Regions from separate parts of the Psychrobacter sp. YGAH215 genome, predicted to be linked through region 1. Evidence: riboswitches for the same ligand, from Rfam matches in the RefSeq annotation. Region 1 holds a riboswitch; each other region holds the start of a gene.
What was found. Region 1 has a riboswitch for thiamine pyrophosphate ahead of FOR85_RS09970 (ABC transporter substrate-binding protein). Riboswitches for the same ligand answer to the same signal wherever they lie in the genome.

Region 2: it holds a riboswitch for thiamine pyrophosphate, as region 1 does, so the genes downstream of both, thiC (phosphomethylpyrimidine synthase ThiC) here and FOR85_RS09970 (ABC transporter substrate-binding protein) in region 1, are expected to answer to the same signal.
Region 3: it holds a riboswitch for thiamine pyrophosphate, as region 1 does, so the genes downstream of both, tenA (thiaminase II) here and FOR85_RS09970 (ABC transporter substrate-binding protein) in region 1, are expected to answer to the same signal.

What each region holds. Positions count from the first base shown of each region.
Region 1 is NZ_VKLR01000023.1:14,031-19,181, reverse strand. It holds gene FOR85_RS09985 (YeiH family protein) at 1-165, shown strand, start outside; gene FOR85_RS09980 (cold-shock protein) at 350-559, opposite strand; gene FOR85_RS09975 (YbaN family protein) at 847-1,266, opposite strand; TPP riboswitch at 1,716-1,833, shown strand; gene FOR85_RS09970 (ABC transporter substrate-binding protein) at 1,985-2,386, shown strand; gene FOR85_RS09965 (ABC transporter substrate-binding protein) at 2,346-2,882, shown strand; gene FOR85_RS09960 (hypothetical protein) at 3,298-3,945, opposite strand; gene FOR85_RS09955 (caspase family protein) at 3,950-4,651, opposite strand; gene FOR85_RS09950 (valine--tRNA ligase) at 4,895-5,151, opposite strand, start outside.
Region 2 is NZ_VKLR01000007.1:125,930-131,080, reverse strand. It holds gene FOR85_RS04140 (fructose bisphosphate aldolase) at 1-438, shown strand, start outside; gene thiC (phosphomethylpyrimidine synthase ThiC) at 525-2,519, opposite strand; TPP riboswitch at 2,781-2,904, opposite strand; gene FOR85_RS04130 (oxidative damage protection protein) at 3,073-3,363, opposite strand; gene argH (argininosuccinate lyase) at 3,603-4,976, opposite strand.
Region 3 is NZ_VKLR01000008.1:8,503-13,653, forward strand. It holds gene nrdA (class 1a ribonucleoside-diphosphate reductase subunit alpha) at 1-912, opposite strand, end outside; gene FOR85_RS04390 (DUF493 domain-containing protein) at 1,463-1,774, opposite strand; gene FOR85_RS04395 (class I SAM-dependent methyltransferase) at 1,996-2,694, opposite strand; gene tenA (thiaminase II) at 2,781-3,428, opposite strand; TPP riboswitch at 3,551-3,669, opposite strand; gene FOR85_RS04405 (hypothetical protein) at 3,795-4,235, opposite strand; gene rpoD (RNA polymerase sigma factor RpoD) at 4,461-5,151, opposite strand, start outside.

The DNA of each region.
Region 1 (5,151 bases):
CTTGATGATGTCTTATTGACGATGGCAATGTTTGCCCTTGGTTTGACCACCCATATGAGTGCCATTAAACAAGCTGGCGTCAAACCATTGATACTTGGGGCGATTATGTTTACTTGGTTAATCGTTGGTGGCGGCTTGATCAATATTGGCATCGCTTCACTGTAAAAAAGCTATTTACGCACCAATAAAACTAAAAATGCCGACGATTATCACTATAATCGTCGGCATTGTTGTTCTAAGACTTTACTATTTATTTATCAAAAGCAATAAACATAAATAATAGGCGAAAAAAAACGAACCCTAAGGCTCGTTTTTTACTCATCTTGCTCTAATTGTCTAGAAAGACGGATTAGATAGCAACGATGTTATGTGCTTGTGGGCCTTTTTGGCCTTGAGTTACAGTGAACTCAACTTCTTGGCCTTCAGCCAAAGTTTTGAAACCTGAACCAGTGATTTCGCTGTAATGAGCAAAAACGTCTGCGCCGTTTTCTGGAGCGATGAAACCAAAGCCTTTAGCTTCGTTGAACCACTTAACTGTACCTTTTTGAACGTCTGACATAGTCATAACCCTGATATTTAATTTATTTTTGGCCTAATTGGCCGATAACGCTTGCAAATAGCTACTGAACGATAAATATTAAAACGAAGGATTATAACTAATACTACGAGGTAATGATTTGGTGCAGAACTGCTCTTAAGCTTGGAGGTATTATAGGTGGCCTAGCGCAGTATCGCAAGCCTTATCTTATCTTTAGTGTAACAAAGCGCAATTATTGGCTATTTTTTGACCTTATTTGCTTTATTTTTAGGTATTTGGCAAAGATTTTAAGCATTTACTCAATATATTTAGGCATTTGGCAAACGGAATAAATATATTGCGACGCTACTACATACCACTGTAACGAGCCATGCTACCCATAGCGTATCGGCTGGCAAGCGATAAAATAACATCGCCGTTGATAGTGTCATCATAATCGTTGCTAACCACTTCGCATATAGCGGTACGGCACGGCGCTCTTCCCAATCACGGACGTATTTACCAAAATATTTGTGATTAATCAGCCAAAAGTGAAAGCGTCGTGAGCTACGCGCCCAGCAACCTGCTGCCAGCAATATAAAAGGCGCGGTCGGTATCACCGGTAATAATGCACCGATAATTCCCAAGACAAAAAATATCCAGCCAAATATCAAAAATGCCCAACGCACCGCTGGGCTATTGTGTTGATTGGTCTTTGGGCGGTAGTAGAAGTGCTTTTTTTGGCTCATAAAGGATGTCGTTGGATAGTGGATATCGTTGGATAGTGTCAGATAATCAGGTTTTGGCCGGCAAATTTATGACAAAGACGGCGGCTTATAGAACTCACTAAGGATGCCGTATGAGGAGATATGCTACAAGACTATTTTTATGAGGGTTTTGCTATCAATCGGTATGTTTGGTTAGTGATTGGGTAAGTACCAATTACAGATAGTGCGCTCTTCTATTAACACGTCGATTGAAAGCGCCTATAAGATTGAAAGCGCTTATAAAAAGCCGTCACAAATGAGAACTGTTATAAAGGACGGTTAACGAGCGTCAGTCATCACCTTTCATTGTCATTCCTGATACGCTTGCATCACCGCTTACAAGTCGTCTATGATGATGCAGTAGCTATCGATAATAGTCATTAGCAGTACGGATTCATGAGCAATACTGATCAAAAATAATGCAGCACCACTCAATCTTGTCGGGGTGCTTTGCTTTTAACCTTGTAACGATTGTTAAAACCATCGCTGAGACACACCCGTGAACCTGAAGCAGTTAGCACTGACGTAGGAAACAAGCATGACAGACCCTAAGCAGTCTATAAATAAGAGAAATCTCTATCTGATTCGCTGATCTGATGGCGTATCTGACTTTGAGATTTTTCCTTTCTTGTTTTGCCTTTTTTGTTTTATTTAAACAGCATCAGTCTGATTGTTTTCTATCATTAAGAAGGAAACAACCATGCAGTCAACCACCAAACTTACTCTGACCCTCGAATGGTTTTTAAACCCTGATCACCTGCCCTTTATCGCGGGTGTGACCACAGGCGCGTATGAGCAAGCAGGGCTAGATATCACCATCATTGAGCCTGATGACCACTATGATGGCTTTGCTGAATTGCAAAATCAAAGCATCGATCTGCATGTGAATGAGCCAATTCATCTGTTTGAGCATTACGCGCCTAATTTGCGTGCGCTTGGCTGTTTTTTTGAGACCGATGGCGGCATATTGATGCAGCAATCCAGCATGGATAAGCTCAAGAACAATCAACCGATTCGCGTTTGTACCCCAGCGGCTGAAGAAAAAACCAATCGCATTGGCTTTGGAGATATTAGCCCGCTATGCCAAGAAAAACGGCTTTAGTATCAGCCGTGATAATGTGACCTTTGTACAAAAAGACTTCTACCATATAAAAAACCTGCAAGAAGACCCAAACCTCGATGGTGCATGGCTGTGCTTTTATAACTTTGAAGGCGTTGAAGCGACGCATGAAGGGTTGGACTTTACGTTTATGGATCAGCATCTGTCACCTTATCCGAACTTTTCGGCGTTAGAAATCCTCACGACTGAGGATATCTATAACGCGAAAAAAGACGCGATAGATACCTTTATCCAAGTGACCAACCAGATGACTGAGCTGTGTAAAAATGATCCAGAGACTGCCCACCATATGTATTACAACTATAGTAAAACTGAGGCGGACGCGCTGATGGATGCCATTATTGATAATACGCTGAGCAGATTGATCACACCAATCACACCTGATGCCAATAAATGGCAAGAACTGCGCGAGATGCTAGCCGAAATCGATATCGTGATGTTGACTGATGAGCAGTACCAGTCGCTGTGGGCGCTGTAGAAGTAAGCTATTTTTGTTACTTTAAATGAGAGCAAAGTTAAACTAATACTAATCAGCTGATGTCCATCTCTATCGGACTTTGGCGAGTGAATTTGAGCGTGATGGGTACGATATCGTCAATAGCAAGGTTGCTTAAAGGCGCGCGTTGTCCGACAGTGAGGTGGTTTATGGTGTTCCTTACGTTAGCGTGTTATTCCTTTAGAAATAATAGACTAATTACTGATGTTAAAAGACCACTGCAACATATTATGTGTACTGTAACTGTCTTTATACATCAGGCAAGCTAAAGAATAAGTTATAAAAATTAAAAGTCAGAAGTAGTTCATCTTCGACAGCTCTATTTGCAAATCGTCAACAAGTTCTAGCTAAAGTTTGTATTTATATGATAATAATTAATAGCAAACCTTTAATGCTATTAACTAAATTTTCTTTTAATATAGTCGTTTATATCGAAAAATTTATTGAATAAGAGTATTCTACTAAAATATCTGTTCATAAAAAATTTAACTATCTTTTCAGATTTAGTATTTTGAAAGTTCTCTAACCGATCTTTGTTCATCCAGTATTTAATAACGTTACAGAAATCTTTTGTATAACCATCTCCATAAAACTCCGAATAGAGCGACTTTTCCCACCAATCTCTATGAGCAACAACCCACCCTTCAAAATCTATCTCTTTATTTAATTTTTTTAGGTTTCCGTGCTTTTCATTAAACTCTGTATTAACAAAATTGAATACCATTTCACAGTACTGTTCATAAATAAGAAATCTTTCATATACCTTATTTTTTTTAATTCTAAAACTACTCTCTTTATCTACATAAAAAAAGCAAAACTCAGACCAGTATTTTGTAAAATTACAGTCCTCTACATATGGATTAGAGATTGATATTTTTTGTAAGTCTGATAATTTCTGTAGAACATTACTTCTTACAGTGGTATTTCTATTTAACCAAAAGGCATAAGCATTAAAAAATAAAGTAATGAGTAACACTCCATCTTTTAAGCCAAATTCATAAGATGGAATGCTTAAAATAAGTTCTTGGAACGAGTTATCTAACATAATATTATGCAACGCTAAAAGGTAATTTTTTACCACTTCTAGGTCTTATATTGTATGCTGGATTTTGTTCATTTTGACTACTTCTAACTACTTTTGGCTTTGCAAGCTCAAAAGCTTCGAGAATAGATAAGTCTTCATTAGAATGTATTGCAGAACTAATCAGAGCTTGGGTAAAATCTCCACCTTGCTCAGACTCTCCAGAAGACTCATCTTCAGAGCAAGCATATAAACTTACTTTTTGCGAAGGACATTGATTTATCCAAGCTAAATATTTATTTCGATGATATCCCATGCTATCGTAAGTTCTACTTTCTACACCAAACTCAAATTTTTCAGTAATACTACGTTCAAAATTAGCACAAGTATCAAAAATACAAATTTGTTTTTCTGAAAACACACCAATGTCCTGCTGAGTAAAGAAATCCTCGTCATCTACATAAAATTTGCGTCCTAGTAAATGACTGTATGAACCATGTCCAGCAAAATAGAACAAGACAAAGTCATTTTCCTCTGATCTTATTTCATTTATTAAATTTTCTATACGAGATTTGAACTTAGTTTCTAGCTTAACTATTTCATTAGATTTCCATTGCCCTCCTCTATCGCTTAGCAAATAGTCATACATTCCTTGAATGTCTTTACTGACGCCCGGTAAGTAGTCATCACCTTCCCCTGCACACCCAATTAATACAGCCTTTATTTTCATAAATTTTCCTTAAAAAACGATTAAAGCATAGTTTAATGACTTTTTATTATTCTTTCTGAAACACTGGCATAACAATATCTGCCTCAGTAGAGAAGACTATATACAACAAAATGTATAATAGCACACAAATATCTAGCTATATTGTAAAACTAAGGGCTATGTAAAGAACTAAGCAGTAGGCAATAAAAAACGCCATCACAATTGTGACAGCGTTCTTTATTACTATAGATATTTACGCTTTTTTTACAACGCTTTAAGCTCCTCCATCTGCCCCGCCATAGCCTTAATCTGACCTTCTAGCTCAGCCAGTTTCGCTTTCTCAGCATCGACCACTTCCGCAGGCGCTTTACTGACAAAGCCTTCATTACCAAGCTTGCGGGCGATACCTTCGGCTTGACCTTTCAGCTTATCATATGACTTGCCCAAACGTGCAAGCTCAGCCGTTGGATCAATCAGTCCTTTCATGGGTACAAGGACGCGCAGCTGACCAATCATACTCG
Region 2 (5,151 bases), on a different contig from region 1:
GGTATCGAGCTTGTCGTACAGCAGCAGTTTGATGTCGCAAAGCAAATTCTTTCTAAAGGTTTTATGCCGATTGTTGAGCCAGAAGTCGATATCAACAGTAGCAAAAAGCATGACTGCGAAATCATCCTTAAAACCAGTATTTTGCACAATCTTGAGTTTTTAGACGATGATCATCAAGTGATGCTAAAACTGACTTTGCCTGAAGAAGACGGATTTTATCAAGAGCTGATTGATCATCCAAAAGTGCTAAAAGTGGTGGCGCTATCTGGCGGTTACAGTCGTCATGACGCCTGCGAAAAATTGAAGCAAAATCCCGGTATGATTGCGAGCTTCTCGCGTGCTTTTACCGAAGGCTTAAGTAAGCAACAAAGCGACGCAGAGTTTGCTGATACGATTAATACTTCTATTAAAGAGATTTACGAAGCATCAAAGATTTAATCTACTATAAAGATAAAACAGTTTGCAATAAAAAGCGCTACTTATGAGTAGCGCTTTTTTGTGAATTAAGCATTAACGTTAATCGCTTAAACTTCTTTATACAACTGGCGACCCTCGGCATGATATTTTTGCATCATCTCGTCCATGCCTTTTTCAATATCAGCGCGGCTCATCGCACTAGTAGCCTGAACGCCGTTTTCTTTTGCATCTAAACCTTTAGCATACTCGCGCACGTTTTGAGTGATTTTCATCGAGCAGAATTTAGGACCACACATCGAGCAAAAGTGCGCCGACTTATGGGCGTCTTTTGGTAGCGTCTCGTCATGATATTCACGCGCCGTATCAGGGTCGAGCGCCAGATTAAACTGATCATCCCAGCGGAACTCAAAACGCGCTTTGGACAAAGCATTGTCACGTGCCTGTGCACCCGGATGGCCTTTAGCAAGGTCGGCAGCATGAGCGGCGATTTTATAAGTGATGATGCCGTCCTTGACGTCTTTTTTATTGGGCAAACCGAGATGCTCCTTTGGCGTCACATAACAGAGCATCGCTGTGCCAAACCAGCCAATCATTGCCGCCCCAATGGCACTGGTGATATGGTCATAACCAGGCGCAATATCAGTGGTTAATGGCCCTAAAGTATAAAAAGGTGCGTCGCTACATAGCTCAAGCTGCAAGTCCATATTTTCTTTAATACGGTTCATCGCCACGTGTCCAGGGCCTTCAATCATCACCTGTACATCATGCTTCCATGCGACTTGCGTCAACTCACCTAGGGTACGTAGCTCACCAAATTGTGCTTCGTCATTGGCATCTTGCAAACAGCCCGGACGTAAGCCATCGCCTAAGCTAAATGCCACATCATACTGCTTCATAATCTCGCAGATATCTTCAAAATGCGTGTATAAAAAGCTCTCTTTATGATGGGCCAAACACCACTGTGCCATGATAGAGCCGCCACGCGAGACGATGCCCGTCAAGCGATTTGCCGTCAGCGGTACATAACGTAGCAGTACGCCAGCGTGAATGGTAAAGTAATCAACGCCTTGCTCGGCTTGCTCAATCAATGTATCGCGGAATATCTCCCACGTTAAGTCTTCGGCAACGCCATCGACTTTCTCTAAGGCTTGATAAATCGGCACCGTACCAATTGGCACTGGCGAGTTACGAATCAACCATTCACGGGTCTCATGGATATGATTACCAGTCGATAAATCCATAATGGTATCGGCGCCCCAGCGCGTTGCCCAGGTCATTTTTGATACTTCTTCATCGATAGATGAGCCGAGCGCTGAGTTACCGATATTGGCGTTAATTTTCACTAAAAAATTACGCCCGATAATCATCGGCTCAGATTCTGGGTGATTAATATTATTGGGGATAATGGCGCGACCAGCCGCGACCTCGCTGCGCACAAACTCAGGGGTGATGATTTTTGGCGTATTGGCACCGAAGCTCTCGCCGTCATGTTGGCGCATATCGGTCAGTTCATGCTGTTTTTGCGTCTCACGAATGGCGATATATTCCATTTCAGGGGTAATAATGCCGCGACGTGCGTAGTGCATTTGCGTGACATTCTTTCCTACTAAGGCACGACGTGGTTTATCAATATGCGCAAATCTTAAGTTAGCAGTACTGATATCACGGGCGCGCGCTTGTCCATATGCGCTTGATAAGCCGTCTAACTGTTCAGTATCGTCACGCTCAGCTATCCAGCCTTCGCGTAGCTTTGGTAAGCCTTTGGTCAAATCAATCTCGACATTGGGATCGGTGTAAACACCAGAAGTGTCATAAACATAAAATGGTGGGTTTTGTTCCCATTCGGACTCGCTTGCCCCTTGTATGGGGGTAGGGTCAAGGGTGATCTCGCGCATCGGTACTTGAATGTCAGGACGTGAGCCCCCGATATAGACTTTTTTAGAAGCGGGTAAGATGCGGTGTAAGTCGCGGGCGTCTTCTTCAAAGCGAGTATCATTGGCCGTACGATGGGCAGGCGTTTTTAGAGTGTCGGCTTTTTTATCGACAGTTTTAGTAACAGGGGTCGAAGGGGGTTGGGCTGTTTGTAAATCTGAAGTAGTCATATGCTGTCCTAGCGTGTTGGTTTTTGAATAAAAGCAACACCGCCAGTAGCTGCGGGACAAGACGATGCAAGATAGACAAATTCAATCATCAAACACGTGCACTACTATTAAATTCAACTTTCATTGAAAATTAATCTAATGCCATGTTAAATGATTGGTAGGCGCCGCTTTTTATTGCTTGCCTCATGGCCGCGTAAAAACGCTAGCATATAAAGTATGAGCAATAATAAAAAGGCATTTCTGCGCGCCCTTTGTATATAAAACATAGTCTTAAGACTTCCCTGCGTCGGTACTAACCGCATCAGGTTCGGCGGGTGATCTCTCAGCGAATGTATGACAACCTTATAAACTAAGCTTGTCATACACCGCACCCCGAGTCTGTCAGTGTTGTAAATCAGTCTCATACTAACAAATTATAGGGATGATGCCTAGTCATTTGCCGTTTGTTAGTAGAGAGGCAATCTTGCTGTTATTAATGTAATCACTGTCTTTTAATCAATGACAGTTTTTCAATTAATGACATTCTTTTTAATTAATAAAATCACCGTGCGTATTATTTTTCTGGTGTCCAGCCCTGCGCGCGCTCATAGTCTTCGTTGTCCAAAAACTTCTCGCGTTGCTCGGTTAAGAACTTTTTGGCTTCAGGGTCCATCATGCTGAGATGGTTTTCGTTAATCAGCATGGTTTGCTGCTCAAGCCATTCTTTCCAAGCTTTGTCAGAGACGGTTTCTTGTAGCTCTTGACCTTTTTTATTAGGAAATGGCGGATGCGGCATTTTTGGCAATTCTTGCTTATATTTGCGGCAAAAAACGGTATTGGCTTGTGGATTAAAAGTTTCAGTCATCAGGCAATCCTCATTAATTAGGGGTATTAAATTATCGTGTCGAATATTGGTATTCATCTATCATAACGCGCTTGCACGATTTAGCAAAGCGTATCAGGTGTAGAGAAGGTAACATCAAATCTATCTAATTCTGGCAAAATCAGGCATGGCAAAAAAACACCCGCACAATGGCGGGTGTTAGAGAAAAGCGATGGTTTTAAAGCACAGTTTTATTGCTAGCTTCAACTTTAAAAAGGCTTTTAAGCAAACGCTTTTAGGCGCGCGCGTCCATTAACCACTGCTTGTTTGACTTGATTTGGCGCGGTACCGCCTAAATGGTCACGAGCGGCCAATGAGCCTTCTAGCGTTAGATAGTCAAAAACATCATCGCCAATCGCATCGCTAAACTGCTGCAACTGCGCCAATGACAAATCGCTCAAATCAACACCCTCGTGAATACCCAAAGCAACGGCATTGCCGACCACTTCATGGGCATCACGGAAAGCAACGCCGCGGCGCACCAAATAATCTGCCAAATCGGTCGCAGTTGCATAGCCTTTCAAGGTGGCGGCGCGCATGTTTTCCTTATTCGGAGTAATATTCGGTAGCATATCGGCAAAGGCGAGTAGCGAACCCGTCAAAGTATCGACGCAATCAAATAGCGGCTCTTTGTCTTCTTGGTTGTCTTTATTATAGGCAAGCGGCTGACTTTTCATCAGGCTAAGCAGCGTCATTAGTTGGCCAAACACACGCGCCGCTTTACCGCGTACTAACTCTGGCACGTCAGGGTTTTTCTTTTGTGGCATGATAGATGAGCCAGTACAAAAGCGATCTGGTATCTGCACAAAGTTAAATTGCGCTGACATCCATAGGATAATCTCTTCGCTCATACGCGACATATGCATCATTAAGATAGAAGCCGCCGAGGTAAACTCAATGGCAAAATCACGGTCTGAGACGGCATCGAGCGAGTTTTGGCAAATACCGTCAAAACCTAGCAATTTGGCTGTGATGGTGCGATCAATCGGAAAGGTCGTGCCAGCAAGGGCAGCGCTACCAAGCGGCATTTGATTGATACGGCGACGGGCATCGACCAGACGCTCGGTATCGCGGTAGAGCATCTCAAACCACGCCATCACGTGATGACCAAAGCTCACTGGCTGCGCAGTTTGCAAATGGGTAAAACCCGGCATGATGGTATCGGTATGCTGCTCAGCTAAATCTAGTAAACCGCTTTGCAAACGTACCAGTAGCGCGATGATATTGTCGGTTTCTTCACGCAACCATAAACGAATATCGGTCGCAACCTGATCGTTACGGCTACGGCCAGTATGTAGTTTCTTACCAACCGCACCGACGATATCCGTCAAGCGCGATTCGACATTCATGTGCACGTCTTCAAGCGCAATTGACCAGTTAAACTCACCGGCTTCAATCTCGCGCAGCACTTGCTGTAAACCATCGATAATGGTCGCAACCTCATCCGCACTTAAAATGCCACATTCTTTCAGCATGGTCGCATGGGCGATTGAGCCTTGGATATCGTGACGAGCAAAGCGTTGGTCAAAGCCGACAGAAGCGGTAAAGGCGGCAACGAAGCTATCAGTCGCTTCACTAAAGCGCCCGCCCCACATCTGCTGACCCTGACCATTTGTAGCACTTTGCGGCGCAGGAGTGTTGGTTATAGAAGCATCTATGCTAGAATCAGGAGTAGATGAATTTTTATTTGAATTAGGATTAATACTATTTGAAGAGTTGGCGTTCATATCGGTACAAGACAAGTCAAGAGAATAAGAACTCAAGTATAGC
Region 3 (5,151 bases), on a different contig from region 1:
CGCCGCTCCACCACGCACGCCGCCTTGTGAGCAGCATTTCACCGCCGTTTGGAACAGTTTGTAAAATGGAATACAGCCAGTATGCTGTGCTTCGCCGCCACGGATAGGGCTACCAAGGGCGCGGATACGACCAGCGTTGATGCCGATACCAGCGCGCTGCGACACATAACGGACGATGGCACTGGTGGTGGCGTTGATAGAGTCTAGGCTATCACCACATTCGATTAGGACGCACGAGCTAAACTGGCGCGACGGCGTACGTACACCTGACATGATAGGCGTTGGTAGCGAGATTTTAAATTGTGAGGTCGCATCATAAAAGCGTTTGACATAGCTTAAGCGCTCGCTCTTTTCATAGTTGGCAAACAAACACATGCCAACGAGCATATATAAGAACTGCGGACTCTCGTAAACGGTTTTGGTCACGCGGTCTTGGACAAGGTATTTGCCCGCCATTTGCTCAACGGCGGCATAAGCCAAATTCATATCGCGCCAGTGGTCGAGGTATGCTTCTAATTCATCAAATTCTGCGCGGCTATAGTCTTTTAGAATATGTTCGTCGTATTTACCAGCATCGGTCAACGTTTTGACATGGTCATACAGATGCGGCGGGGTGAATTTATTATAAGCAATTTTACGTAAATGGAAGATTGCCAAGCGCGCGGCTAAATACTGATAGTCAGGTGTGGTTTCAGAAATAAGGTCAGCGGCTGACTTGATGATGGTTTCGTGAATATCACGCGTTCTGATGCCGTCATAAAACTGAATATGCGACTTTAGCTCAACTTGCGATACCGACACATTATCTAAATCATGAGCTGCCCACTCGATAACCTTGTGAATCTTGTCTAAATCAATGGGCTCTAAACGTCCATCACGTTTGGTTACTTTGATATTATCGATATGTGTCATGCTGACCTCGTAAGTTGATTGCTAGGTAGTTATTTATAATGTTGCTTTATAGGCTGCTGCGCGGTTAAATCTGGCAGACATGCTTTGTCACGCTATCTTTTACGCTATCTGTTTTAAGACAAGACATCCTGTCATGGCAGGTGTTTTTTTTAGGCAAAACGATGCCGCGGCTCATAGTGACGGTTCAAATCACTGAGCACTACATATAGCGTATTTGTTAGTAGGTGGACACAATATAGCGGGAAAATTTTGAAAATGCTATATTGATTTTAAGGGCAAACTATGTTGATGCGAGGGTAAAGCGTGTCCAAATTTTGGCAAAGGACGATGGGATAAGGGTTAGACGCCGATAAGAAAAATAATAAAAGTTTTGTAAAAAATGGCGCGGATTTACTTTTTATTGTTGGTTAAATTTATAAGGGCAAATTGTCTAAATGGCAGTTATATTTCGGGTGGAGATTGTACCGCAGACAATAAAAAATCGCCACCCATATGAGTGACGATTCGGATGAAAAACGGGCTAGATTTTATAAAATTAGCAAAACTACCGTTAAACCACCATACGTACGGTTTTTGCATTATCAAGCGCCGCATAAAGCGTGTTCACTTGCTCAACGGTGGTTAAGTATAAATTGGCACGTACCGAATGGAAGCGTCCTGTTTTTGAGGGTTTGACTTCCATAGAGGCCAAATCAAACTCAGGGAATTGGCTACCCAAGATAAGCTTCACTTCATTAAGCAAGCTTTCGTGCTCACCTTCATGACCGATGATGCTCATTGGATAGTTCATTGGGAACTCCCACAGCTCAGGGTTTTGCACGTCAGTTTTTTTGCCTTTTAAGATACCGTCATTAGCGACCAATTCTGTCACTTTAACTTCTCTTTTCGACGTTGGACTAGCATTGCTGCCTTGACTTTCGGTGCTCGAGTTGTCAGTGTTTGGAGTAGTGGTGTCTTTTGGATCATCAGTCATGATGTGGTCCTTATTTTTTATTGAAATATGATAAGCGCTTTATGCACCATTTATAAGGGCGTTCGGCGTATTATTCAAGTGTCAGCCAGCGATAACGCACATTAAAACCGTTATTTTTTATAACCACAAATTGCCACGTAGTCGCCGCGATCATAGCCTTCGATGACCTCTTGGACTTTGTCGTTGGCATACATAGGATGGGTCAATAAAGTCTGCGCATATTCAAAATCAACGAAACCATTGGCTTGCATTAAGGCGATTTTTTCATCAGAGGTACGCCAGTTAGCTGACTTCACCAGCTCGATAGGATAAGGATCAGCAGGCGAGATGTGCGCAAGTAGTGGATGCTCCCACGTATCTACCGCGCTGGCAAGGTTATATAAGCTGGCAAAGCCACTTTCTTTTGGTACATCAATCAGAATAAGTTTGCCGCCCGTTTTTAGAGCGTCAAAGGCTTTTTTGATACAGATATCTAAATCGCTGATATAGCTGACGCTGCCGTTAAACATGATGATGTCAAACTTATTGGGCTCAATCTCGCAGGTTTCGGCTGGGCTGATATCTACTTGTAAGCCGCGCTTTTCAGCGACTTCGGCCATGTCTTTTGACGGCTCGATACCATATTTGATATGAATGTCATAGTCTTTTGCCAGTAAAGACTCAAATAGTCCGCTACCACAGCCGACCGACAATATCTCACGGTCTTTATCTAAGAAGTGTGCGACCAGTTTTAGTTCGCTGGTGAGCAAGTTTTGATTGTCAAAAAACCAACTGTCATACGCGCTTGCGTGTTCATCGAATGCTGCCATGATGTTTTTCCTTGTGGATCGTTATTATTGATCATTGTTTTTGATTCTAGAGGGCTTTTTTAGAACCAAGTCAGATTGTTTATAAATTAAGACAAATCTAACGCCTGCTGCCAAAAATTGACTTCCATTCGAGATGCGGTGTTAAATAAGCGTTGAAATTTGTCTGCTTGAGTAGCGCTAGCGTCTGTCAGCAGCTTATTAATATGCGCTTCATTTTGTGCAGTAATCGCTTGAAAGTCATCGCTTGAAAATACATCAATCCATGGCTGATAAGGGTTACCCGCGATAAAACCCTCATCTTTGATACGTTTGCCGATCTCTCCATAGCCCATCAAGCAAGGTGCAATTGCAGCATACAGTTCAGCTAGCGAGTCTGACATTGCCGCATCTAAGATATAACGGCTGTAGGCAATGGTGGCTGGCGATTCAGGAGCGTTTTCAACTTCCTCAAGCGCGATTCCCCACTGCTGACAAAAGTCTAAATACATGCCAATTTCTAAATCAAGCATGGCGTTGATACCGGCTTGACCGACGCGCATTTGTGCCAGCGTGTCGCTCTTATATACGCTCAGCGCCATCACGCGGGTATAGTGAATTAAGTATAAATAGTCTTGCACAAGGTAATGGCGAAAGCTGTCAGGGGCGAGCGTTCCTGCTGCCAGTTGATTGACAAAATCATGTCCAATATAAGCATCCCAAGTCGGACAGTTATTGCGTAGTGTTTGGTAATCCATAGTTTTCACTTACTGTTATAAAGTGCAGTAAGAAAATGGCAGAAAAAAAGAGATAATAAGGCACAATAAATTTGCCAGTCTAGGTTAAATAGATTGGCAAAACATAAAGTAATTGTGACTTGTATATCGACACGCTTGTTTCCTACGTCAGTGCTAACTGCATCAGGTTCGCGGGACTCTCTCAGCCATGATTTTGATGGTAATTAAATCATCAAAAATCAAAGCACCCCGACAAGGTTCTTATGATTCAAATGTTGGTCTTTATGGTTATAAGACAACCGAGCGTCCCTATGATAGGCGAGATCAGTCATCATTAGCAAGTGATGCTCAAATAACCATTAATAAAATTGTTTTACATTTAAAAAGCTATTTTTTATTAAGCTGTGCAATAGCTGTATGATAGAGCATTAGCATGGCTTTAAAACGGCGCTCATATAACCCTTCTGCATACAGCAACTCCACACTTAAGCTATCGATAATGCCTAGATAAGCATCGGTATAAAGCGCCAGTTGCGCAGAGTCGAGCTCATAAGGCTTCAGAGCCAGCTGTATGTGCTCAGTCAACACCTTTATATAGACATTAAAAGTCGCCGCGCTGGTATTAGTCAAATGCACAGGTGCGGCATAGGCCATGCGAATTAAAAACCGTAGGGTAATTACGCTTTTATAACGTACTCCAAACGCTCGGCAATACGCTTCACCGGGAGCAGGAAATTCACCAGTCGTCGCAAAGCATGATTCAATAAATGCACATTCTGACTCGAGCGCATCTTGTAGTAATTCTAAGTATACTGCTGCTGATAGCAATTTTTCTTGCTTGCTTGCTGTGCCTGCGCAGACAGAGGCTATAAAAAATTGATATCAGCAATAACGCAGCGTTTTTAGGATATTTTGATTAGATAAGTTAATAGCATAAGCTAATAGCTATTAAATAACCGCCATCAAATAATAGGCACAAAAAAGCTGAGACATGCTCAGCTTTTTTGATGTAATTTTAAGAAACTTTTAGACAATGAAGCATGTCTAGATAAATTAGTCATTTTCTAAGAACGAGCGCAGATGCTCAGAACGTGAAGGATGACGCAATTTACGTAGCGCTTTTGCTTCGATCTGACGGATACGCTCACGCGTGACATCAAACTGCTTACCGACTTCCTCTAGTGTATGATCGGTTGGCATATCGATACCAAAGCGCATTTTAAGCACGCGTGCTTCACGCTCAGTCAGATTGCTCAAGACATCACGCGTGGCTTCTTGTAGACCAGCCGCCGTCGCATCGTCAACTGGGCTTGAAATTGTACCATCTTCGATGAAATCACCTAGGTGCGAATCTTCATCATCACCGATTGGCGTTTCCATTGAGATAGGCTCTTTGGCAATTTTGAGCACTTTGCGGACTTTGACTTCGTCCATCTCTAAGCGTTCGCCCAATTCCTCAGGTGTAGGCTCACGTCCCATTTCTTGTAGCAACTGACGAGAGACACGGTTTATCTTATTAATAGTCTCAATCATATGCACAGGGATACGAATGGTGCGCGCTTGGTCAGCGATAGAGCGGGTGATTGCCTGACGAATCCACCATGTCGCATAAGTTGAGAACTTATAACCACGGCGATATTCAAATTTATCGACCGCTTTCATCAGACCGATATTACCTTCTTGGATTAAGTCCAAAAATTGCAGACCACGGTTGGTATATTTTTTAGCGATAGAGATAACAAGA